4 regions of the Exiguobacterium sp. UBA5002 genome follow, and region 4 is predicted to be linked to each of the others. Evidence: riboswitches for the same ligand, from Rfam matches in the RefSeq annotation. Region 4 holds a riboswitch; each other region holds the start of a gene.
The links. A riboswitch is a leader RNA that binds a small molecule or an ion and turns the genes downstream of it on or off. The one in region 4 is predicted to bind S-adenosylmethionine.
Positions count from the first base shown of each region.

Region 1: another riboswitch for S-adenosylmethionine. It lies ahead of B4C70_RS04205 (Na+/H+ antiporter NhaC family protein); the one in region 4 lies ahead of B4C70_RS14750 (LLM class flavin-dependent oxidoreductase).
Region 2: another riboswitch for S-adenosylmethionine. It lies ahead of metK (methionine adenosyltransferase); the one in region 4 lies ahead of B4C70_RS14750 (LLM class flavin-dependent oxidoreductase).
Region 3: another riboswitch for S-adenosylmethionine. It lies ahead of B4C70_RS10865 (methionine ABC transporter ATP-binding protein); the one in region 4 lies ahead of B4C70_RS14750 (LLM class flavin-dependent oxidoreductase).

Region 1 covers NZ_DGYQ01000019.1:13,056-18,939, reverse strand. Annotated here, with positions in the region: gene B4C70_RS04220 (hypothetical protein) at 1-414, shown strand, start outside; gene B4C70_RS04215 (aldo/keto reductase) at 540-1,352, opposite strand; gene B4C70_RS04210 (hypothetical protein) at 1,512-1,715, shown strand; gene B4C70_RS04205 (Na+/H+ antiporter NhaC family protein) at 1,755-3,065, opposite strand; SAM riboswitch class I at 3,146-3,250, opposite strand; gene B4C70_RS04200 (metal ABC transporter solute-binding protein, Zn/Mn family) at 3,319-4,332, opposite strand; gene B4C70_RS04195 (alpha/beta hydrolase) at 4,502-5,491, shown strand; gene B4C70_RS04190 (histidine phosphatase family protein) at 5,509-5,884, shown strand, end outside.
Region 2 covers NZ_DGYQ01000034.1:37,526-43,409, forward strand. Annotated here, with positions in the region: gene pckA (phosphoenolpyruvate carboxykinase (ATP)) at 1-1,275, opposite strand, end outside; SAM riboswitch class I at 1,510-1,636, shown strand; gene metK (methionine adenosyltransferase) at 1,765-2,973, shown strand; gene B4C70_RS10550 (GNAT family N-acetyltransferase) at 3,111-3,599, shown strand; gene B4C70_RS10555 (serine aminopeptidase domain-containing protein) at 3,678-4,382, shown strand; gene B4C70_RS10560 (class I SAM-dependent methyltransferase) at 4,433-5,029, opposite strand; gene B4C70_RS10565 (MDR family MFS transporter) at 5,183-5,884, shown strand, end outside.
Region 3 covers NZ_DGYQ01000035.1:3,215-9,098, forward strand. Annotated here, with positions in the region: gene B4C70_RS10845 (SMP-30/gluconolactonase/LRE family protein) at 1-56, shown strand, start outside; gene B4C70_RS10850 (MBL fold metallo-hydrolase) at 184-912, shown strand; gene B4C70_RS10855 (alpha-glucosidase) at 974-2,584, opposite strand; gene B4C70_RS10860 (aminotransferase class I/II-fold pyridoxal phosphate-dependent enzyme) at 2,733-3,920, shown strand; SAM riboswitch class I at 3,983-4,088, shown strand; gene B4C70_RS10865 (methionine ABC transporter ATP-binding protein) at 4,173-5,186, shown strand; gene B4C70_RS10870 (methionine ABC transporter permease) at 5,176-5,841, shown strand; gene B4C70_RS10875 (MetQ/NlpA family ABC transporter substrate-binding protein) at 5,869-5,884, shown strand, end outside.
Region 4 covers NZ_DGYQ01000048.1:87,048-92,931, forward strand. Annotated here, with positions in the region: gene B4C70_RS14735 (YczE/YyaS/YitT family protein) at 1-238, opposite strand, end outside; gene B4C70_RS14740 (DUF817 domain-containing protein) at 392-1,177, shown strand; gene B4C70_RS14745 (DUF975 family protein) at 1,371-2,009, shown strand; SAM riboswitch class I at 2,119-2,221, shown strand; gene B4C70_RS14750 (LLM class flavin-dependent oxidoreductase) at 2,296-3,354, shown strand; gene B4C70_RS14755 (ATP-grasp domain-containing protein) at 3,351-4,298, shown strand; gene B4C70_RS14760 (hypothetical protein) at 4,375-4,842, shown strand; gene B4C70_RS14765 (NUDIX domain-containing protein) at 5,069-5,449, opposite strand; gene B4C70_RS14770 (ABC-F family ATP-binding cassette domain-containing protein) at 5,515-5,884, opposite strand, start outside.

The DNA.
Region 1 (5,884 bases), on a different contig from region 4:
TTCGGAAACGATCCCCACATCATCATGGACTGGATTTTATTCATTCATGAGACACAACCCGATCATGAACAATTGTTCGCCCTCGAACAGACGAACACCATCTATCATTTGATGAATCAAATCGATATCTATATTGATCAAGACACACATTACAACCTGGGACGAGCGATCGTTGGCGAAGAGTTGATCGTCAATGAGGAGAAAGCGGCGATTGTCGGTATTCTGCCCTTGCCACTCCTCATCATCTCGGCTGAGGTGATGCGGAATTTTGATCAACGGGCACTCGCTTCGATTCATGATGAAGCCGGAACACCGGGCGAATTCGAGGATATCTGGGAACAGTTTGCCGATTTACGTGCCTATTTTCAAAAGGCAGAAGAAGCGGAAGATACGATTTTGATTTATTATGTCTGATCAGCTTAAATCATAAAAAAAAGAGACCCGCTTCCAAGTCGTAGACTGGAAACGGGTCTCTCGTCGTTCAGATGAAGCAAGACGTCTTCACATGGAAGCCGTTCTTTTTTACGATAACCTTTAGATTAAAAATCGATTTCGTCTGGATCCGGTCCGAGGCGGACATCCGTTGCCAGACGATCAATTCTCTCAAGATCATCGGCATCGAGTTGGAAATCAAAGACGTCGAAGTTTTCTGCAATGCGTTCTGGTGTGACGGATTTTGGAAGAGCAACGATACCGTTGTCGAGGTGCCAGCGCAAGACGACTTGTGAAGGTGTCTTACCATGCTTCTCTGCGATTTCCTTGAAATCGTTGATTTCGAGGAATTTCCCTTGCATGAGTGGACTCCATGCTTCGACTTGGATGTTGTGATCTTGCAAGTATTCGTGCAGTTCGTGTTGTGGCAATTGTGGATGCAATTCGACTTGGTTGATCATTGGTGCCATCAAGCCCTCTTCTGCCAATGTATCGAGGTGATGTTCTTTGAAGTTCGAGACACCGATCGCTTTGATCTTGCCTGCTTCATACAGTTCAACCATTGCTTTCCACGCTTCGATATAGCCTTCGACCGGCCAGTGGATGAGATAAAGGTCAAGATAATCTGTTTCGAGACGTTCGAGCGATTCTGCGAATGCTTCCTTCGTCCGACCGGCACGAATATCATCGTTCCAGACTTTTGACGTTAAGAAGAGATCCTCACGTTTCACGCCGCTTTCCTTGATTCCTTTTGCGACACCGCGCTCGTTTTTGTAGACAGCAGCCGTATCGATATGACGATAACCGACACGTAATGCTTCAGCAACAGCAGCGGGTGCTTCTGTCTCTTCGTCTACTTGCCAGACACCGAATCCAATTTGGGGAATCGTAATACCGTTTGAAAGTTTTGCGTATTGCATGTGTTACTCCTCCTCATAAAACGTAGTTTAGATTTGCTCGTTTAGTTTAGCACGAACGAACGAAACCGTCCGTTTCCATGCTCATGGAGGAATAGAATGGGTTAAAATAAAAGAGAATTCATCACATCTGACCGTATGTCAGAAAGAGGGGGAGAAAGGATGGCTCAAAAGAATAAAAAGCTATCAAAGGGAGCTTGGCTTAGTATTAGTGCCTTGTTGGTCACGCAAGCAGTTAGCCTATTTTTCAGTGTACGAAAATCAGGACGTAACCCGTGGGTATGGGGAGGCGCGGGACTCGTTCAGTTTCCACTTCCAGCAATCGCGTATTTGATTTTAGAACGACAAGCGAAGCAGAAAAAATAACGAAACAGGTCCGATCATAGCGATCGGACCTGTCGTTTGTTAAGAAGAGATTTTTTCTTGTTGAGCAACTGATTTCTTTGGACGTGGGAAACCGAAGATGATGGCAATCGATCCACAGACGAAGAGCAGGAACGGATAGAACAGATACGGAATCAGTTCCGGTGAAGCCGTTTTCGTCAATTCTGCTGCAATCAAGAGTTGCGCCCCATACGGAATGATACCTTGAATCCCACAAGAGAAGATATCGAGAATACTCGCTGATTTCTTGCGATCGACTTCATACGTATCAGCGATTTCAGCTGCCAGTGGTCCAGCGACGAGAATCGAGATCGTATTGTTCGCCGTTGCGAGATTCGTCGCACTGACGAGTGCTGCCATACTGAATTCGGCACCGCGACGCTGAGAAATCTTGCGCGTCAACGTCTCTTTCAAGTAGACGATTCCACCGTTGAACGTGATCAAGCTGACGAGACCACCCATGAGGAGCGTCAAAATGGAGATTTCCGCCATGCCCATCATTCCTTTTGACATCGAGAGGACGAAGCCACTCAAGCCGAAACTACCATCAATCATACCGATGATGCCGGTGAGTAACGTACCACCAATTAAGACAAGAATGACATTGACGCCAAATAGTGCAAGGACGATGACAGCAAGATATGGAATCAACTTGTAGAATTCAAATGCTTTTGCTTCGACGACGTCACCAGAACCAGAAACGAATGCGAGTAGGATGACCGTCAAAATAGCAGCCGGTAGGACGATCATGAAGTTCGTCCGGAACTTATCGCGCATGTTCGTTTTTTGGGTACGGACGGCAGCAATCGTCGTATCCGAGATGAACGACAAGTTATCGCCGAACATCGATCCACCAACGACTGACGCTGCTGCGATCGCAACGTTGATGCCTGTCGCTTCATGAATACCGAAGGCGATCGGCGCGAGTGCAGCAATCGTTCCAGTCGATGTTCCCATTGCCATCGAGATGAAGGCAGCGATGATGAACAGACCACTCATCAGTAATGACGGAGGTAGGAACGTCAAAGCAGCATTGACGGTTGCATCGATGGCACCGATTGCTTCTGCCGTTCCAGAAAACGTACCGGCTAATAAGAAGATGAAGACCATGATCATGATATCAGGATTTCCGGCACCCGTTGCGATTCGTTCGACCGTTTGATTGATGGATCCTTTCGTCGTGATTGCAGCAAAGATCAAAGCGATCAATGCGGCGATAAGGATCGGAAATTTGTAAAAGTCGTCATAGAAGATCCCGGCTCCGATGAAGAGGACCAGGAATACGACGAGGGGAAGCAGTGCCCATTTGTTAGGCATGATCGTTTCATTCATTGTTGACACCTCGTTTCTCAAAGATACAAAAAAGACCCCTTCGCAAGAAAGAAGGAGGTCTTTATGAAATAAAGACGCTCTTCTTATCTCTCAAGCTTTCGCTTGCTGGATTTGGCACAGTACGAATCAAATCGTCCGCTGCCGAAACATCATTGGGCCAGTCCCTCCGTTTCTCGCGATAAAAAGAAGTCATTCAATTGTTTAAAACACGTTTCTTACCGTACCGCATTGAGTAACGCGTGTCAACTGTACTTTACTGAAGTGCTTGTTTTAACGTCTGGACGTTTTCTTCCATCAATTTAAAATAAGAGCTGTTTTGCTGTGCTTTCGTGACGGACTCTAGATTATGAATCGTCACGGATTCAGCTCCGATTTCTTTTTGAATGACACGTGCGACCTTAGGTGAGACCGTTTCTTCGAACGCGACGTATTTCAAATCATGCATCCGTGCTTCTTTCACTAAAGCAGCCAGTTGCTTTTGTGACGGTTCATCGGAAGGAGAAATTCCCGCGATCGGCAGTTGCGTGAAACCATATCGTTCTGCGAGGTAACCGTAAGCGGCATGCGTAACGAGAAGTTCTTTTTTCGATCCATCAGCGACGGCTTGTTTGAATTCTTTATCTAGTGCGTCAGCTTGCTGATCGAACGCTTTTAAGTTTTTCTCGAATGTCGCTTTGTCTTTTGGTATTTCTTTTGATAGAGCGACTGTGATGGAACGTGCCATTGCTTTTGCGTTGGTAGGATCGAGCCAGACGTGTGGATCGTATTTTCCGTGGTCATGGCCTTCTTCTTCATGCGCAGGTTTATCCGTTGCGTGATCATCGTGCCCTTCTTCTTCGTGGGCATGTTCGTCTTCACTATGCCCCTCTTCTTCATGTGCATGGAGTGTAGCATCCGATTCTAGTAAGTTGACGTCCTTACTCGTCTCGACGAAGCGGACATCCGTGCCTTTTAGACTCTCCTGGATTTTTTTCGAATACGGCTCGAGCGTCGTACCGGTTAAGAGGAACAAGTCGCCCTTAGCAATCTCGGTGAGTTGTTTTGACGTCGGCTCGTAAGAGTGGGGGTCTGCTCCAGGTGGGACGATCATCTTGACGTTGACTTGATCCCCTCCGATTTCGCGGGCAATAGCAGCCGTCGCGAACGTTGATGCATAGACTTCTGTCTGGGTTTTATCTGAAGTCGATGAATCGGTATTCGAACCGCAAGCAGCGAGAACACTTGCACTTGCGAAAGCGACTGTTAAAGCGGGAATGATTTTTTTCATTATATGATACCTCCATTATTAAAACGTAACTATTCCGATTTGGACTTTCTCACTATAGCGGAACGCTGGTGAAGCGTCAAGTACGAATACCGAGACGTTCGACTTCTTTTAAAACGGGGTAGAAGGATAATAAAGTGAAGAAACTAGCACGTCTTTTGGAGGTGATCAAGTGAAACGTGAAACTGCATGGCTAATGGGGGGAGCTGCGTTATTGACGACGGCAGCAGCGGGAGCGAGTATCTGGAACAATTATGGTGCATTGCTTCGATGGACCGAACCCGCCTTGCCACTCACAGAAAAACAACTTGCACCGCGGACGCTCACCTACAAACAGGTGGGAAACCGCATCTTACAGCTCGATCTCTATTATCCACCGGGAGAAGGACCGTTTCCAGTTGCCATCTATGCACACGGTGGTGCATTCGTTCGTGGAGAGCGCGATGACATGTTCTGCTTTAGTCCAATCGTCGACCGTCTGCTTGAACTCGGAGTTGCCGTCTGTAGTATTGAGTATCGTTTGTTCGAAGAGGGCAGTTATTTTCCGGATAACCTCGAAGATGTACGGGATGCGTTATGTTTTTTGAATAAGGAAGCAGAGGGTCTTCGCATTCTAAGAGGACGGATGATGGTATGGGGAGACTCAGCCGGAGCCGCACTCATGCTGACGACGGCACTTGCCCCATCTGCTTTCGTTGGTGAGCGTGATGAGCGCCACATGCCATTGATCAGTGGTGTGATCGCTTTATATCCACCGACGAACTTTTTGTTGTTTAATTTCATTCAGACTTGGATTGCCCACATTAAGTTCTACAAGGGGGGACGAGAAGAATGGCGCAAGCTGATGACGCACGTCTCACCCGTCACGCACCTAACATCGGATGCCCCGCCCATCATGCTCTTGCACGGTAAAAAAGATCCAATCGTCCCATTTTCTCAAGCCTTGCATTTCGTTGAGAAGGGAGCAGATGTCGGAGCAGATGTTCGTTTGTTTTCCTTTCCGAATGGCACCCACTCACTTGCCAGTTTCGCTCAGACGGAAAATCCGTTAAAGATCGAGCGATTGCTTGAACGAATTGAACGTTTCACCTGTCAGGTACTACTGTTGCCACCACGACAACTTCCGAATGGAAAACATGATACAATCAGTCATATTTCTTAAATGAGGGAGACAGAGACATGACTGAAATTTGTTTAGTGCGGCATGGTCAGACGGATTGGAACTTAAACGAACGGATTCAGGGAAGAGAAGATATCCCGTTGAATGCAACAGGGAAAAGACAAGCGGAACTCAGTGCCGCTTATCTATCGAATGAAAAGTGGGATGTCTTATTAGCAAGTCCCTTGTCGCGTGCCGTTGAGACAGCAGAAATCATCGGTCGTGCTGTTGGTTTAACGATTACAGCGACAGACGAGCGACTTGTCGAACGCGAATTCGGAGCTGCTTCCGGTGAACCGGTTGCGTCGATTTATGAAGCTGTTCAAGCGAACGATACGAAACGTGTTCCGGGTCTTGAAACGGAACAAGCGATTCAGGATCGCGTATTCGAAGCAT
Region 2 (5,884 bases), on a different contig from region 4:
GCCTGTCCAGCCCGTGTTGACGAGATAAACGGTAACACCATGACGATCAATCAATTCGCCGAGCATCGTCGCATACTTTTCAGGCATCAGTGGAAGGAATGGTGAACCGAAGCACGTCGAGAAGGTCGCTTCTGGTTCCGTGACACCGCGTTCTGTTCCAGCGAGTTTTGATGTATATCCTGATAGGAAGTGATACATCGCTTGTTCTTTCGTCAATTTGCTGATCGGAGGCAAGACGCCGTACGCATCAGCTGTCAAGAAGACAATCGTCTTCGGATGACCAGCGCGTGACGGAACAGCGATGTTATCGATTGCAGTGATCGGATAAGCAGCACGCGTATTTTCCGTCAACGATGTATCATCGTAATCAGGATGACGGGCTTCGTCGAGTACGACGTTCTCAAGGACGGTTCCGAAACGGATCGCGTCAAAGATTTGCGGTTCTTTTTCACGCGATAGATTGACCGTCTTCGCGTAACATCCGCCTTCGATGTTGAAGACACCATCGTGCGACCAACCATGCTCATCGTCACCGATCAATTGACGGCTATCATCGGCTGAAAGGGTGGTCTTACCAGTACCAGATAGACCGAAGAACAAGGCGACGTCGCCTTCGTGTCCGACGTTTGCCGAGCAGTGCATCGAAAGGACGTTTTCTTGTGGCAAGAGGTAGTTCATGACGGAAAAGATCGACTTTTTGATTTCTCCAGCGTATTCCGTTCCACCGATCAAGACGATCCGGTGTTCGAACGACATCGCGATGAACGTCTCGGAGTTCGTTCCGTCAACGGCAGGATCTGCTTTGAAATGTGGCGCGTAGACGACCGTGAACGGTTCGAAGGCAGCCACTTCAGGATACTCGCGTAAAAAGAGTTGTTTGGCAAACAGGTTATGCCAAGCATATTGTGTGAGCACACGGACCGGAAGGGTGAAGTGCGTATCTGCTCCAGCAGCAGCTTCTGTGTAGTAGAGATGATCAGCTTCGTTCATGTAACGAAGAACCTTTTGCAACAATTGTTCAAATTTGTCTCCATCCATTGGTTGGTTGACATGACCCCAATCAATGTGAGACTCGCAGGAAGAATCACGGACGATGAACTTATCTTTTGGTGAACGACCTGTAAATTTCCCCGTTTCTACAGATAATGCGCCGTTCTCAGCAAGGACACCTTCTTCGTTTAGAATCGCATGTTCGACAAGTTCAGCAACAGATAGTTGTTTGAACACATGCTCTTTCTTGAGTAGTTCTTCGATATTCAGGACCGTCATCGGCATCCTGACCCCACCTTTCCCCTACGTTGGTTTTGGCTCACTGTATTTAGCATGACACATTTATTATATGTGACATACTAAAGAGAGAGCAATCATTTTCTAGTGCTGATTTCTATTTATCTGGAAACGCTTTCAGCATTAACAGTTTAACATCTCTTTCAAAAAGTTTCGACTAGAATTTGAAACCTTGCTTGACAGAGTAGTTACAACTTTATATCATGTAATTCGTAACGGATACTCTTATTCTGAGCAGGTGGAGGGAACAAGGCCCGAAGAAACCCGGCAACCGTCCTACATTAATTCACATATTAATGAGGGAAAAGGTGCTCTCCTGAAGCGAAGTAAACACTTCGAACGATAAGAGGGTAAAGGAAGAACGCACAACCTTTCCCTGACCATTTTTTGGACTTGGAAAGGTTTTTTTCATTTTACCGTCCCACTCAACTAGGGGAAATGAGTACACCGTCAAATTCTTTTTTGGGAGGGTCATACATGACAAACCTTAATCGCCGACTATTCACGTCGGAGTCAGTCACTGAAGGTCATCCAGATAAAATCTGTGACCAAATTTCGGATTCAATTCTTGATGCAATCCTCGCAGCGGATCCAAACGCGCGTGTTGCGGCAGAAACTTCTGTTACAACAGGTCTCGTTCTCGTTGCAGGTGAGATCACGACATCCACTTACGTCGACATTCCAAAAGTCGTTCGTGAAACGATTCGTGAGATCGGTTATACACGCGCGAAATACGGTTTTGACGCGGACACATGTGCTGTATTGACATCAATCGATGAGCAATCAGCAGACATCGCTCTTGGTGTAGACCAAGCGCTTGAAGCACGTGAAGGTAGCATGTCTGATGCAGAAATCGATGCAATCGGTGCAGGAGACCAAGGTCTCATGTTCGGTTACGCAACGAAAGAAACACCAGAACTCATGCCACTTCCAATCTCGCTTTCACACCGTCTCGCACGCCGTTTGGCAGAAGTGCGTAAAAACGGTCAACTCGACTACCTTCGTCCGGACGGAAAAACACAAGTCACGGTCGAATACAACGAGAACAACGAGCCGGTTCGTGTCGATACGATCGTCATCTCGACACAACACGCGGAAGAAGTTACGCTTGAGCAAATTCAAGCTGACTTGAAAGAACACGTCATCACACCGGTCATCCCGGCTGAATACATCGACGCAGCAACGAAATTCTTCATCAATCCAACTGGTCGTTTCGTCATCGGCGGACCACAAGGAGATGCTGGATTGACGGGTCGTAAGATCATCGTTGATACGTATGGTGGATACGCACGCCACGGCGGTGGAGCATTCTCAGGTAAAGATCCAACAAAAGTCGACCGTTCAGCTGCATACGCAGCACGTTACGTCGCGAAGAACCTCGTTGCTGCAGGTCTTGCAGATAAAGCAGAAGTTCAACTCGCGTACGCAATCGGTGTCGCGCACCCAGTATCAATCGCGGTTGACACATTCGGTACAGGAAAACTTCCTGAAGCGCAACTCGTCGAATTGGTTGCTGAAAACTTCGATCTTCGTCCGGCTGGAATCATCAACATGCTTGATCTCCGTCGTCCGATCTATCGTCAAACAGCTGCATACGGTCACTTCGGTCGTACAGATGTTGAGCTTCCATGGGAACAAACAGATAAAGCAGCAGTTCTTGAAGAACAAGCAAAACGTTTCGCATAATCAAAAAGTCCGAGAACCCTACGCGGGTTTTCGGACTTTTTTGTTTCCGCGGAACTTTGCAGGAAACGAATGTTTTTTCTAGAAGAGGGTAAAAGTACATGAGTCGATTCGTATGAATACAAAGGGGGGTTCCGATTATGGAAATACGCGAAGCTATTCCAGCTGATGCAGGACATATTCATGACATTGCCGTCACATCTTGGTTGGATACGTATGCAGAAATCTATTCCGAACGTTCGAAAGCGCATTTCGTGCAGGAGGCGTATCCGCAAGAAGAAGTCGTTCGTGCGATCCGGACGGCGGAAGAAGCACGGGGAGAGTATTTTTATGTCGGAATCATCGACGAGGAAATCGTCGGTTTCATTCATGCTGTTGATGTCGAAGGAACGTGGGAGATCGTTCGTCTGTACGTCTTACCGAAATATCAGCAAAACGGAATCGGAAGACGATTGATCCGTGAACTCGAACGACAAGGAGCCGTCCCACTCGAAGTATACGTGGAAGCACGTAACTATAAAGCGCGTCAATTCCTGACCTCATTTGGTTTTGAAGAACTTAGTGAGATGACGGAAGAAGTGTTTGGGCAAGCGGAATCAGTCGTTCGTCTTCGCCATGTTGCCTCGTGAAATCCGTCTCGGGACGGTTTCGTTTGCGTTTGAAATAAGGTATCGTGAAAAGGAAGTATGAAGTGAAGAGGTGAGTTTGTGGTTGAACAACCAACAGGAATCATCGTATTAGTCTATCCGTTACAACTGCGTGCCCGTCCGAGTGAAGCTTTGATTCGAGTACTCGAAAGAGAGTATGAAGTGCTACTCGTCGACGCACCACGTCGCATTTCGTTTGAAGAGCACGGTCAACTGTTAAAAGAAGCATTACGCGAAGCAGGAAAACGAAAGCTACCGATTCATATCATCGCCTGTAGCATGGGCGCACTCGTCGTCAATCGTCTGTTGCAAGAATATGAACTACCAGTCGCAAGTCTTGCGTTCGTTTCACCATTGTTTGATTGGCATCCGTCGAAACAACTCGGAGGTGTCAAACAAGTCTTCGCGAGTGCGTTTGATCGTTTCCGTCCCGATGCGCCACTCGGTACGTTGCCGTTTGGTCAAAGTACGGAAGATACCGTTCGCATCGGTGAACTGACGTATGCGCAGTACCGGGAAATCGAAGAAGAGATCGTCGTACATGACGAGGAACGAAAAAAACTGCCTCGTGTAAACTTGGCTTGTTTTTATGCACCAGACGATCAGTTCGCAGACGTCAAACTGACGCTTGAAGTATGCCGGAAAATGGGTGGCGATCAGATTTACTTACAACGTCTACACGGTTTCCCGCATTTCAGCTTTGAACGGTTGAATACACGGTTTGCGGAAAAATTATTGTTGTTTTTTAAATTAGTCGAAGAATGAAAAAAGTGATGGTTTCCATAGCGGAAGCCATCACTTCTTTATTTCTACTGTCAGCGCACTTTTTTCTCGATCGCGATGATAAACGGGGGATGATTTTGTTGATTCAAGAAACGGTACTGGAGAACGGCATAATCTTGCTGATCAAGGGCTGTGACGTAATCGAGGACAGCGTCGCGTTCACGTTTTCCTTCCAGGTGACCGTGATAGACGACGAGGACGACAAGACCGCCGGGAGCGAGGACTGGGAGGAGGGCATCGAGTGCTTCAAGCGTCTCTTCTCCGGTCGTCGTGATTGATTTGTCGCTTCCAGGCAGGTATCCGAGATTGAAGACACCGGCGCGGACAGGACGTTGTTCGTCCGAAAGACGGGCACCGACATGGATATGGCTTTCATGATAAAGGTCGACGCGTGCTAACATTCCGGCTTCGTCGAGACGTCGCGTCGATTCCTCAATGGCTTGTGCCTGGACGTCGAACGCAAGAACCCTTCCTTCTGGACCGACGCGTTCTGCTAAAAACTGTGTATCATGTCCATTTCCGGCAGTCATATCGACGACGCAGTCTCCGGGTTCGATAACGGACTCGAGTAATTGTTTCGTATAAGGTAGTACACGGGCAAGTGACATGGCATAGACTCCTGTTCCTATGGTCTGTTTTTCTAGTAATGGTTCAGTATGTGCAAGATTCTTTCTGCATTATATCATTTTTTGATTCGTTGACGAAAAGCGAAGTGGCTTGACAGCTAGGGGACGGATTGCGTAAAGTGGCAAGGTTGAGAATGAAATAGGAGGACCACAGGTATGCCAAAATTACCAAAAGCGGTCTGGATCCTCGTCCTTGCGATGGCCATCAATACGACGGGATCCTCTTTTTTATGGCCGTTTAATACATTATATATTCATGAATATTTAGGAGAGTCGATGACAAAAGCAGGGATGGCGTTGTTCGTCAACTCGGCCTTAGCAATCGTCGGAAACTACTTAGGTGGAAAAGCGTTTGACCGTCTCGGTGGCAAGAAGACGCTTGTCATCAGTGTCATCGGACTTGTCCTGTCTTCTGTCGGCTTGTTGCTGTTTCATCAGACGTACCTCGGATACGTCGCGATGCTTGGATTGATTGGATTCGTCGGTGGGATGGTTTTTCCGACGATCTACGCGATGACGGGTGTCATTTGGCCTGAAGGCGGGCGTCGTGCCTTTAATGCGATCTATGTCGCACAAAACGTTGGTGTAGCGCTCGGGACAGCTGTCAGCGGTCAAATCGCTGCCTTTTCGATTCAGTACATCTTCATCGCCAATCTTGTCCTCTACATCGCTTTTGCCATCATTTTGTTCGTCGGTTTGTCCTGGATTCAGGCACCGGCTCGGATGCATGCGACCCATGACGAGATCGAAACGACACGCACACCCCTTGCACGCGGTGCGGCACGGACGATGTTGCTCGTCTCGATTGGTTATGCCTTACTTTGGTTCGTTTATGTACAGTGGCAAGGAACCTTTGCT
Region 3 (5,884 bases), on a different contig from region 4:
CAAACGGAGATGATGCACCACACGCCGGTGCTGTCTTCGCCGTAACATTTGAATGATTTATAGAGGAGGGATCATCTTTTTTAGAGGTGATGCCTCTTTTTCCACACAATTCGTCTAGACGTCTCTAAAAAAACAGACGATACTAAAGAAGAAGTCTATTCATTTTTTGAAGGAGTGAAGCCGATGCGTGTCACGACAATCGAACGTTTACAGCAACTGCAGACGACCCCATCCTTTTTCCCCGTCAACTGCTACCTGTTTGAAGAAGCAGACAGTTTAACATTGATTGATGCCGGACTCGGAATCAACGCAAAGGCGCTCTATCACTATATTCGACAGCAAGAGAAGCCACTCGGTGCAATCATCCTGACTCATGCGCACGCCGATCATGTCGGCTCACTGGATTTCCTTGCGAACGCCTTCCCACTTGCTCAAGTCTGTATCAGTTATCGCGATGCCGCCCTACTCAGTGGGGATGAGACGCTACGCGAAGGCGAAACGACGCCCTTAAAAGGGGGCATTCCGAAAAACATCAAAACGCGACCGGATCGATTACTCGAGAGTGGTCAACAAGTCGGAAGTCTCAGTGTCATCGCCTCACCCGGTCATACACCTGGTTCGATCTCGCTTTGGCATGAAGGAAGCCGGACGTTGATCGCTGGCGATGCTTTTCAGACGCAAGGAGGACTCGCTGTCTCCGGTGACGTCCGCTGGCAATTCCCGTTTCCCGCCCTCGCAACATGGGATCCGGACGTCGCCCTTCGCTCGGCTGATCAACTAACGGAACTGTCTCCAGATATTCTTGCCGTCGGACATGGTCCACTCATCCTTGGACCAAGTTACGAGATGCGACAAGCCGTCGATCGATTCACGCACGTCTTACAGACGAAAAAATCGTCACCTTTCAAATAACACACGAAAAAACATCCGTACGCGTTCCTGACACGTCGCGGATGTTTTTTCGTCCAGTAGTTCAATTCTGTTCTGTAACAGCATATCGATATACACGTGCTTCATAAGGACGTAGTTCATCCGAGACATCTGGATAGTTCGACACAAGCAACTTATCTTGCGATAAAACGAAGGCAGTTTGCATCGGTTCGTCATGCACGTTGAGAACGATCCGCCACACTTCTCCCTCTAGTTCCCGCTCATAGATGTAGAGATACGGATCATGAAGAGCTAAGTCGCGATACGTACCATAGACCATGATTGGATGATCCTTTCGCATCTGAATCAATGCTCGGTAAAAGGCAAGGACGGATGATGGATCGGCTTCTGCTTGCGCGACATTGATGTCCGTGTAATTCGGATTGACCGCTAACCACGGTTTCCCACTCGTAAAGCCTGCCGCGTGCGTACCGTCCCACTGCATCGGTGTGCGGGAGTTATCGCGCGCGAGTAACTGCATCGATGAGAGCACGACCTCTGGGTCCTCTCCGCCAGCGACGCGCTCCGCGTATCGATTTCGAAAGGCGACGTCCTGATAGAGCGACGGATCCGAGAATCGAATCCCCGTCATTCCGATCTCTTCTCCTTGATACACGTATGGAATGCCCGGTAACGTATGCAACATCAAACCAAGTAGTTTCGCACTTTCAACGCGGTATCGTTCACTGCCGAAGCGCGTCACTTGTCGTGTATGATCATGGTTGTTGAGGAACTGTGAATTGACACCTAATGGGTATAAAACGTCGTACCAGCGTTTTTGAATCTCCTTGAATCGTAAGAGATCCATCACCTCCATGTCATCCGCGATTTCGAAGTGAAATAGCGTCCGGAGTTCTTCTCGGTCCTCACTGACATATAACAGCCCGTCTTCTGGACCGACGAACGGAATCTCACCAACTGTAAACAAGTCTTTACCAGCAAGAACATTCGCATGCATCTCCTGCAAGAAGTCATGCACGCCGGGCTGATTTCCAAGGTACGAGAGATCAAACGGATTGGCGACATCTTCAAACGACCGTTTTTTGATCAAGTTGATGACATCCATCCGGAATCCGTCGATCCCTTGATCGATCCACCAGTTCATCATATCGTAGATCGCTTGCCTCACAGCTGGGTGCTCCCAGTTTAAGTCGGGCTGTTCTTTGGCGAAGGAATGAAAATAATACTGCCCGCGTTCTTCACTCCACGTCCATGGGCTTGGCGCAAAGTACGAGCGCCAGTTGTTCGGAGGCGTCTCTTTCGTGCCATCCTGCCAGATATACCAGTCATCCTTATCGTTGATCCGCTCCCGCGACTGACGGAACCAGTCATGCTGGTCACTCGTATGGTTCACGACTAAATCGAGAATGACCTTCAATCCACGGGCATGAGCGGCCGTGATCAACTCCTGGAGATCTCCCATCGTTCCCGCTTTTTCCATGATCTCGTAATAATCGGCAATATCATAGCCGTTATCGACGTCCGGCGAACGGTAACACGGATTCAACCAAACGACATCGACACCAAGTGAAGCGATGTAATCGAGCTTGTCGATGACACCTCGCAAATCACCGATCCCATCCCCGTTCGAATCCTTAAAGCTACGCCAGTAGACTTGATAGACGACTGCCTCTTTCCAGTTAGCTCGCTTCATCTTCCCACTCCTCTCCCTACTCTTTATTCCCGCTCCACTTATCTGTACCTGTTTATCCGACAATTTTTTTGAATTTCGAAAAAGTTCTTTTCTTTTGACTGAATATTCGTTATCCTTGACGACAATACCACGAAGGAGGCATTCATCCATGAAACATTTCGCTCCATCCATCGCCATTGATCGGCTTCCTGCTCCCGTCTTCGCTGAGCTCGCAAACCGAATCGGTGCTGTAAAAGCTGCCGGACACGATGTCATCACACTTGGTCAAGGAACACCCGACCAGACGACGCCTGTACATATCCTCGATGCCTTAAAACAAGCCATCGACGAGCCAACGAACCTTCAATATCCACCGTTTCGTGGACATGATTTTCTAAAACAAGCCGTCGCAAGCTTTTACGCGACTGAGTTCGGTGTCACGATCGATCCAGCAACGGAAGTCGCGATTCTGCTCGGCAGTAAAGCCGGAATCGTCGCTTTACCGCAGACAATCGTCAACCCTGGAGAAGGAGTCATCGTTCCGGATCCAGGATACCCGGATTACCTGTCTGGTGCCGCACTCGCTGGTGCTTACCCGATTACACTTCCGTTGCTCGAGAAAAACGGCTTCTTACCCGATTACGACTTACTTGATACGACGGACGTCGAGCGTGCCCGGATGTTGTTCCTCAACTACCCGAGTAATCCGACGGGTGCGACTGCGACGGCAGAAGCCTTCGAACAGACAGTCGCTTTCGCCGATGCCCATGATATCTGTGTCGTCCATGACTTAGCATACGGCGGAATCAGTTTCGATGGTCCGACACGGAGCTTCCTGCAGACGGAAGGTGCAAAAGACGTCGGGATCGAATTGTTCTCACTCTCGAAACGCTTCAACATGTCCGGCTTCCGGATCGCCTTTGCGATCGGTAATCCGTCTGTCATCTCAAGCATCGAGACGTACCAAGAACATCTCTACGTCAGTGCCTTCACACCGATTCAACATGCTGCGACCGTCGCTCTGACGAGTGACCAGACATGTGTCCGCGAGTTAAGTCGCTTGTACGAAACACGACGCGATGCGTTGTTCGCGAAACTCGATGCGATTGGCTGGAGTGGACCACGTCCGGGCGGTTCCTTCTTCGTCTGGCTTCCTGTTCCTGAAGGTTACACGTCCCAAAGCTTCACCGATCACCTGCTTGACGAAGCACACGTCGCTGTAACCCCTGGATCCTTCTTCGGCGAATACGGTGAAGGCTACGTCCGGATCAGCTTGATTGCTGACGTCGAACGTCTAGAAGAAGCCGTCGATCGAATCGGAACGCTCAACCTGTTCCGGACACCTGTTGCGGAATAATTCTGAAAAAACATTTGACAGATGGGAATCATTTCCGTTAAAGTAAATCCCAACAGCATAACTACTTATCGAGAGCGACCGAGGGATTAGGCCCAACGACGTCCGGCAACCACCTGTAAGGAACGGTGCCACATCCTACAGAATGATTTTCATTCTGAGAGATAAGTTACGAAATCTTACACTTTCGTCGCTTTTTTCTGGTTGCTCTGCTACTAGGAAAAAGCGACTTTTTTTGTATGAGGAGATGAGCGGATGATTGAATTCAAACACATTACAAAACGGTTCGTTCGAGACCGGACCCCGATTTTTGCATTACGGGATGTCGATTTGACGATCCAAAAAGGAGAAATCTTCGGAATCATCGGTGAGTCCGGTGCCGGTAAAAGTACGTTGCTTCGCCTAATCAATGGGCTTGAGCATCCGACACAAGGAACCGTCAAGGTCGACGGTGTCTCGCTCGGCGGGATGTCAAAAGCAGATTTGCGTCAACTTCGCTTGCGGACAGGAATGATCTTTCAGCATTTCCAATTGATTCAGTCGCGCAACGTCGCGGATAACATCGCTTTTGCGCTCAAGGCCGCTGGCGTTAAACGAGCAGATTTCCCGGAGCGAATTCGCGAACTCGTCTCGCTCGTCGGACTCGAAGGATTCGAGACGAACTTCCCGAGCCAATTAAGCGGGGGGCAGAAACAGCGCGTCGGGATTGCCCGGGCACTCGCGAACGATCCGACCGTCTTGTTATGTGATGAAGCGACATCAGCTCTTGACCCCGTTACGACACTACAGATCCTTGAACTGCTGAAGGATTTGAATGAACGTCTCGGACTGACGATCGTCCTCATCACGCATGAGATTGATGTCGTCAAACAGATTTGCCATCGCGTCGCGGTCATGTCGCAAGGTGAAGTCGTTGAAGTCGCCTCAACCTATGACTTGTTTAGTCAAGCCAAGCATCCAGTGACGCAACATTACGTCGATACGGCACTACAAATCGAATTGCCGGAACGCATCTTACAGGCAACCCCAGGCAAGATCATCCGCTTGCAGTTCACGGGCGAAAAGACCGGTGAGAGTACGTTATCAGAAGCGATCCGCCGTTACGATATCTCAGTCAGCATCTTGCACGGCAAGGTCGACTACATTCAAGACGTCGCCTTCGGTGTCCTGATTGTCAGCTTGACGGGATCATCTGATCAAATCGCCCCTGCCCTCGACTGGCTCGCGACGGAACTTCATGCACTCGAGGTGATTCAGGATGTGGCTTGATCGTATTCAAACGATGTTACCTGAGCTCTTGAAGGCACTCGGCGAGACGGCGTGGATGGTCGGAATTTCACTTGCCTTTGCATTGGTCGTCGGGATTCCGCTCGGGATTCTCTTGTTCGTCACAGACCGGGGATTATTTTTTCAAAACCTTGCCGTCCGACGTGTCCTTGACTTCGTCGTCAACATCGTCCGGTCGCTACCGTTCATCATCTTGCTGGTTGCCCTCATTCCGTTAACGAAGTTCTTACTCGACAATACAATCGGTCCGACGGCAGCATCCGTCAGCCTCAGTGTCGCAGCGATTCCGTTTCTCGCACGACTCGTCGAAACATCACTGCGTGAGATTCCACCTGGTTTGATCGAAGCAGCGGAAGCGTGCGGTGCGAAACCATTACGGATCATCGTCAGTATCCTTTTACCAGAAGCACTCCCTGGCATCATTCAGGGCATCACATTAACAACGATCAGCTTGATCGGCTTCTCAGCGATGGCTGGTATCGTCGGCGGCGGTGGTGTCGGTGACCTCGCGATCCGTTTCGGTTACTATCGCTACGATAATCTCATCATGATCGTGACGATCGTCGTGCTCATCGTCATCGTTCAAAGTATTCAAGCACTTGGCAATCAACTGGCGCGAAAAACAGATAAACGCTAATCATACATGCAAAGGGAGAGTGCAATCATGAAAAAACGATATG
Region 4 (5,884 bases):
TGACGCGGTCTAACGCGTACTTCACGAAAACGAGTAATAGACCGACAAGCAAGATGATCGTTCCGACGGATAGCGGCGTCTTCTTTTGGAGACCAAGATGTAATACATCCCACGTCGAGACACCGAGTTCAGCCGTGATCATCATCGATGAGCCGAGAGCGAGTAAAAATAAACCGAGTAGGAAGAGTCCCCACTTTAACGTAGCGCGTAATAACCAGGAAGCACGATGACGCGTCATGTCTAACACCTCATTTCTTAAAAATAATTGATTCGTTAACTGTATCATGAGGAAAGTAGAAGAAGAAAGACGAAATTTTCCGTTTTTTCCATCTTAAGAAGGAGGGGAAGGTCGAAAGAGAAACGTATACTGAAGAAAAAAGGAGATGACAGGATGAAAGCGATCCGGCACCTGATTCGTTTTACATACATAGAAGCCGTCTGTTGCGTCTTTCCCGTTATGATTTTCGCAGCGCTTGCTCTTTCACGTTATCTTCCTGCTGAACCGATCGCGCGATACGATCTCCTGTTGCTATGGTGTCTTCTCGTCCAAATCGTCTTACTTGTCACGCGTTATGAAACGCTGGAAGAGTTCAAACTGATCTTACTCTTTCACGTGATTGGTCTAGCACTTGAACTGTTCAAAGTGAACGTTGGGTCTTGGAGTTATCCGGAACAGGCTCTAACGAAAGTGGCGGGTGTTCCCTTGTATGCAGGATTCATGTATGCAAGTGTCGCAAGTTATGTCTGTCAAGCGTTCCGAAGATTTCATTTACGCTTCACAGCATTTCCACCGCCTTGGCTTGCGATCAGCGTAGGCAGTCTCGTCTATCTCAACTTCTTCACCCACCATTGGATCTTCGATGCACGCTGGCTATTGATGGTCCTCGTCGTCCTTGTCTTCTATAAGTCATGGGTTCATTTTACGATCGAGCAGACGATCTACCGGATGCCGCTCGTCCTATCCTTTTTACTGATTGCCTTTTTCATTTGGATCGCGGAGAACATCGTGACGTTCTTTAAAGGCTGGGTCTATCCGCATCAGGAAGGAGGCTGGGCAGTCGTTGATCTTGGAAAATTGTCTTCTTGGTTCCTGCTTGTGATCATCACGGTTTTGATCGTCATCGTCGCGAAATACAAGCGTCAGGATCCGGCTGTGGAGATATATCAGCGTACATAGACGAAAAACATGACATTTCGTTTGCGATGAAGCGCTTCGATGTTCAACGTTCGTTCTAACATGTGGACGACAACTTGAGCGTGCTTGGCTCAACCAGCAACGAGACGGGAAATTATTGAAAAAAGAGTGAAACATTAGAAATTTTAAGCCGTAGAGTAAGGTGAGAACTTATTTTTCAAGGAGGACCTTACTCATGTCATCTCAATTAAAGAAAGCAGCGAAGGAGTCGCTCAGCGGTCGTTGGGGATTTGCAGTCCTAGCTTTTCTGCTGTTTAGTATTATTCAGGGTGTTCCTAATTTATTTGGATCGGATATCGATGAGCCGTCTAGTAGTATAGATCTCGTTGTATCATTGGTGTCGATTTTATTGATTCCAGTAGGAGTCGGTTGGACATGGATTGCCATGTCGATTGCTCGTGGCGAAGAAACGAAAGTGACGGATTTGTTTGAGCCATATGGTATGTTCCTGAAAGTGGTGGGGCTGGCCATTGTTCAGTTCATCTTTATCGCGCTCTGGACGTTACTCTTAATCATCCCTGGTATCATCAAGTCATTCTCTTACTTGTTGACGTTCTACATCCTTCGAGATGAACCATCGATCGGTATCCTCGAGGCCATCACGCGTTCACGCCAACTCATGGATGGTCACAAGATGGAAGCATTCTTACTCTTCCTATCATTCATTGGTTGGGCATTACTTGTAATCGTTACACTTGGTCTTGCTGTCTTATGGGTTGGACCATACTTCAGCGTCACGCTTGCCAAATTCTATGATCGTGTTCGTGGTGAACAAGCACCAGAGCCAACATCAGATTTCGTCGCACCATATTAATCCGGAATCCCGACACTACGTCGGGATTTTTCTTTGAAATAAATCCGATAGGAAAAGACGGTTTAATGGTTGCTTTAGTTCAATGAATTCTGTACGATGAATGCAACACATCTTATCTAGAGAAGTCGAGGGACTGGCCCGAAGACACTTCAGCAACCCCGCTATGGCGGAAGGTGCTACTTCCAGGAAGGAATACCTTCTGAAGATAAGAGCGGACAGGACAAGATACCGTCGCTCTTTTCGAACTTCGAAAAGAGCGTTTTTTTATGATAAGGGGGACGATGGAGTGGAGTATGGTTTTTGGTTACCGATTTTTGGGGGATGGTTACGTAACGTCGAGGATGAACAGATGCCAGCAACATTCGATTATGCGAAACAAGTCGCACAAACAGCTGAACGCATCGGCTTCTCGACGACGTTGATTGCGGAATTGAACTTGAACGATATCAAAGGCATCAAGGAACCGAGTCTTGAGGCATGGACAACGGCAGCGGCGATTGCTGCAACAACAGAACGCCTTGAGATCATGACAGCGGTTCGTCCCGGGTTCCATAATCCAGCGACGACGGCGAAGATGGCGGCAAACATCGATCAGTTGAGTGGTGGACGCTTTACCCTCAACGTCGTCTCAGCGTGGTGGGCAGAGGAAGCGAAACAATACAACGGTATCTTCACAGCGCACGATGAACGCTATGCTCGGACGGAAGAGTTCGTCACGGTCATGAAGGGACTATGGGCAGATGCGTCACCGTATAGCTTCTCCGGTCATCACTACACGATCGAACAGGCGGAACTCCATCCGAAGCCAGTCCAGCGTCCGGGGATCAAGCTCTACGCTGGTGGAGAGAGTGAAGCTGGAAAGCGAACGATCGTCGAACATTGTGATGCCTACGTCATGCACGGGGGCACGGTCGAAGAAGTGGCTCATAAAATCGATGACATGAAAGTACGCCGGGAAGCGACGGGACACGCACCGCTCGAGAGTTTCGGTCTTGCTGCCTACATCATTTGTCGGGATACGGAAGAAGAAGCGCTTCTTGAGTGGCAACGCATTACAGACGTCAAGGAAGACAGCGCCGGTTATGCCGGTTATCAGGATTTCATCAGTAAATCGCAACTGGAGCAACAGGTCGAGCGGAACGATTATTCCGTCTCGAACCGTGGTCTACGACCGAACTTGATCGGAACACCAGAACAAATCGCTGAACGGATTCTAGCGTTCGAAACCGTTGGTGTCACGTTACTTTTGTTACAATTCTCACCACAACTTGAAGAAATGGAACGCTTTGCTCGTGACGTAATGCCACTGGTCGAAGCGAAACGAAAGGTAGGTCAACAATCATGACAAAAATTCATATTCTCCACGAAAATCAAGAATGGACGGACCATCTCATCAAACGTCTCGAAGAACTCGAATTACCATATGAACAGTGGCACTTGAATGAAGGGATGGTTCCGCTGGACGAACTGCCACCAGAAGGCGTCTTTTACAGCCGGATGAGTGCCTCTTCGCATACGCGGGGGCATCGTTACGCGCCGGAATTGACGGAAGGGGTCCTCGCTTGGTTAGAAGAGCATGACCGGACCGTCTTTAACGGAACGCGTGCGCTTCGTCTTGAAGTCAGCAAAGTCAATCAATACACGGCGTTGCGGAAGGCTGGGATTCGTGTACCGAAGACGACGGCTGCCGTCGGACGCGATCAAATCGTACAAGCAGCAAAAGAGATCGGTGTTTCGTCATTCATCACGAAACACAACCGTGCCGGAAAAGGTCTCGGCGTCCAGCTGTTCCACTCGATTGAAGCACTTGAAGCTTATCTCGACGGTCCGACATTCGACGAACCAGTCGATGGCATCACGTTGATTCAAGAGTATATTCAAGCACCAGAACCGTACATCACACGTTGTGAGTTCGTAGGTGGAAAGTTCGTCTACGCGGTTCGAGTCGATACATCAGAAGGTTTTGAGCTTTGCCCAGCGGATGCATGCGTGATCGACGACTTGTTCTGCCCAGTCGGTGAAGAAGCACCGCAAACACCGATGAAGTTCCAAATCGTTGAAGGCTTCGATGACCCGATCATCCAAAAGTATGAAGCATTCCTTCAAGCGAACCAAATCGCGGTCGCAGGCATCGAGTTCATTAAGGATGCGTCAGGTACGATCTATACGTATGACGTCAATACGAATACGAACTATAATTCGGATGCCGAGGCAGCTGCAGGACGCTACGGTATGCTCGAACTAGCGAAGTTCCTCGGTGCAACCCTTGAAACAAGCACAGTAAAATAAGAATCTGCTCTCGCCCTGTCACCGGACGTTACAAGACCGGATGACAGGGTATTTCTATAGAAAAGGGGGCGGATCTATGATTACGTGGAGAGAAGAACGACAGCTCGATATTCCGATTGAGGAAGCATGGCACTTGTTTGATCACACGCGATTGCAGCGTTTGATTCCAAACGTCGTCCAGCACGAGGTGATTGAACGAAAACCGGGTGTCGTCGGTTCGACGTATCGTCAAACATACATGCAGGGTAATCGACTTGAAACCTATATCGTGACCGATTTAGCCTATACGAATGAGCCGGACTTTAAACAAAATACGATTGGATTCACGTTAGCTAAAATATTTAAGATTGAGATGACGTTTACGCTCAAACCACTTGGACACGCTCGTTGTCTGTTGATTTATACAGGAAAAAATGAAGGGGCAAACTTCGTTGGGAAAAGTCTCTTGTCACTCGGTGGCGAACGAGAAAACGAGAAAATTGTTCAGGCCTTGTTGCAACGTGTCGAAGAAGAGGCAGCGAAACAAAAGAAGAACAATGCATGAAAAAACGGATTCCCGCGCCTGAGAATCCGTTTTTTCATATCTTATCGATTCGTATACGATTTGTGACCACTCGGTAAAACGGATAGGCAGTCGACACCTTGATAACGTTCTCGTTTTCTATCGCTGGATCGAGCGATTTTGGATTATCAAAAAGCTTAGTTACCGACTACTATTTTTAAGTATAAATACGGTTATTAAATTTTCATTTAATCCAAAGATTATATCGTTACGATAGTCGACGCAAACGAGAAATCTGTGAATCATCTTGAAGCTCCTTTAATGGTCGAAACCGAACAGCTCGTAATTCTTGTTGATCAAGCGATAGTTCAGGATCGATCCCGAGTCGAGGTTCAGGACTATCTAAGACACGGCGAACGAGAAAACATGTCTCTGTTCCTTGATCCATTGAAATCTCGTAAAGTTTCCGTTCGACCGTGACGTGAAGATGCGTTTCTTCTAACACTTCTCGCACGACGGCATGCTCTTTAGTTTCACCGTTCTCGACACCTCCGCCGGGTAACGTCCAAAATGTCCGGGAAGGGGTATGTAACTCGACCATTAGAATCTGTTGCTCTTCAATCAACGCAGCGCATACGCGATGTCGCATATCGCATTCCTCCTTCAACGTGTTCAAAAAAGAGACCGAAACGACAGTTCCGGTCTCTTTTAAAATCATTGTGCGTATAACGCTGTTAATTGCTGTTGGATCGTATCGTTGTTCAAATACTCATCGTATGTCGTTTCTTTATCGACGATACCGTTTGGTGTCAACTCGATGATGCGGTTCGCGATCGTTTCGACGAACTGGTGGTCATGCGAGCTGAAGAGCATTGCGCCTTTATAAGCGATCAAACCATCGTTGAGTGCCGTGATCGATTCGAGATCCAAGTGGTTCGTTGGATCGTCGAGTACAAGGACGTTAGCACCACTGAGCATCGCTTTTGAAAGCATACAACGGACTTTTTCGCCCCCGGATAAGACAGATGCTTTTTTCATGACTTCTTCTCCTGAGAAGAGCATCCGACCGAGGAATCCACGGAGG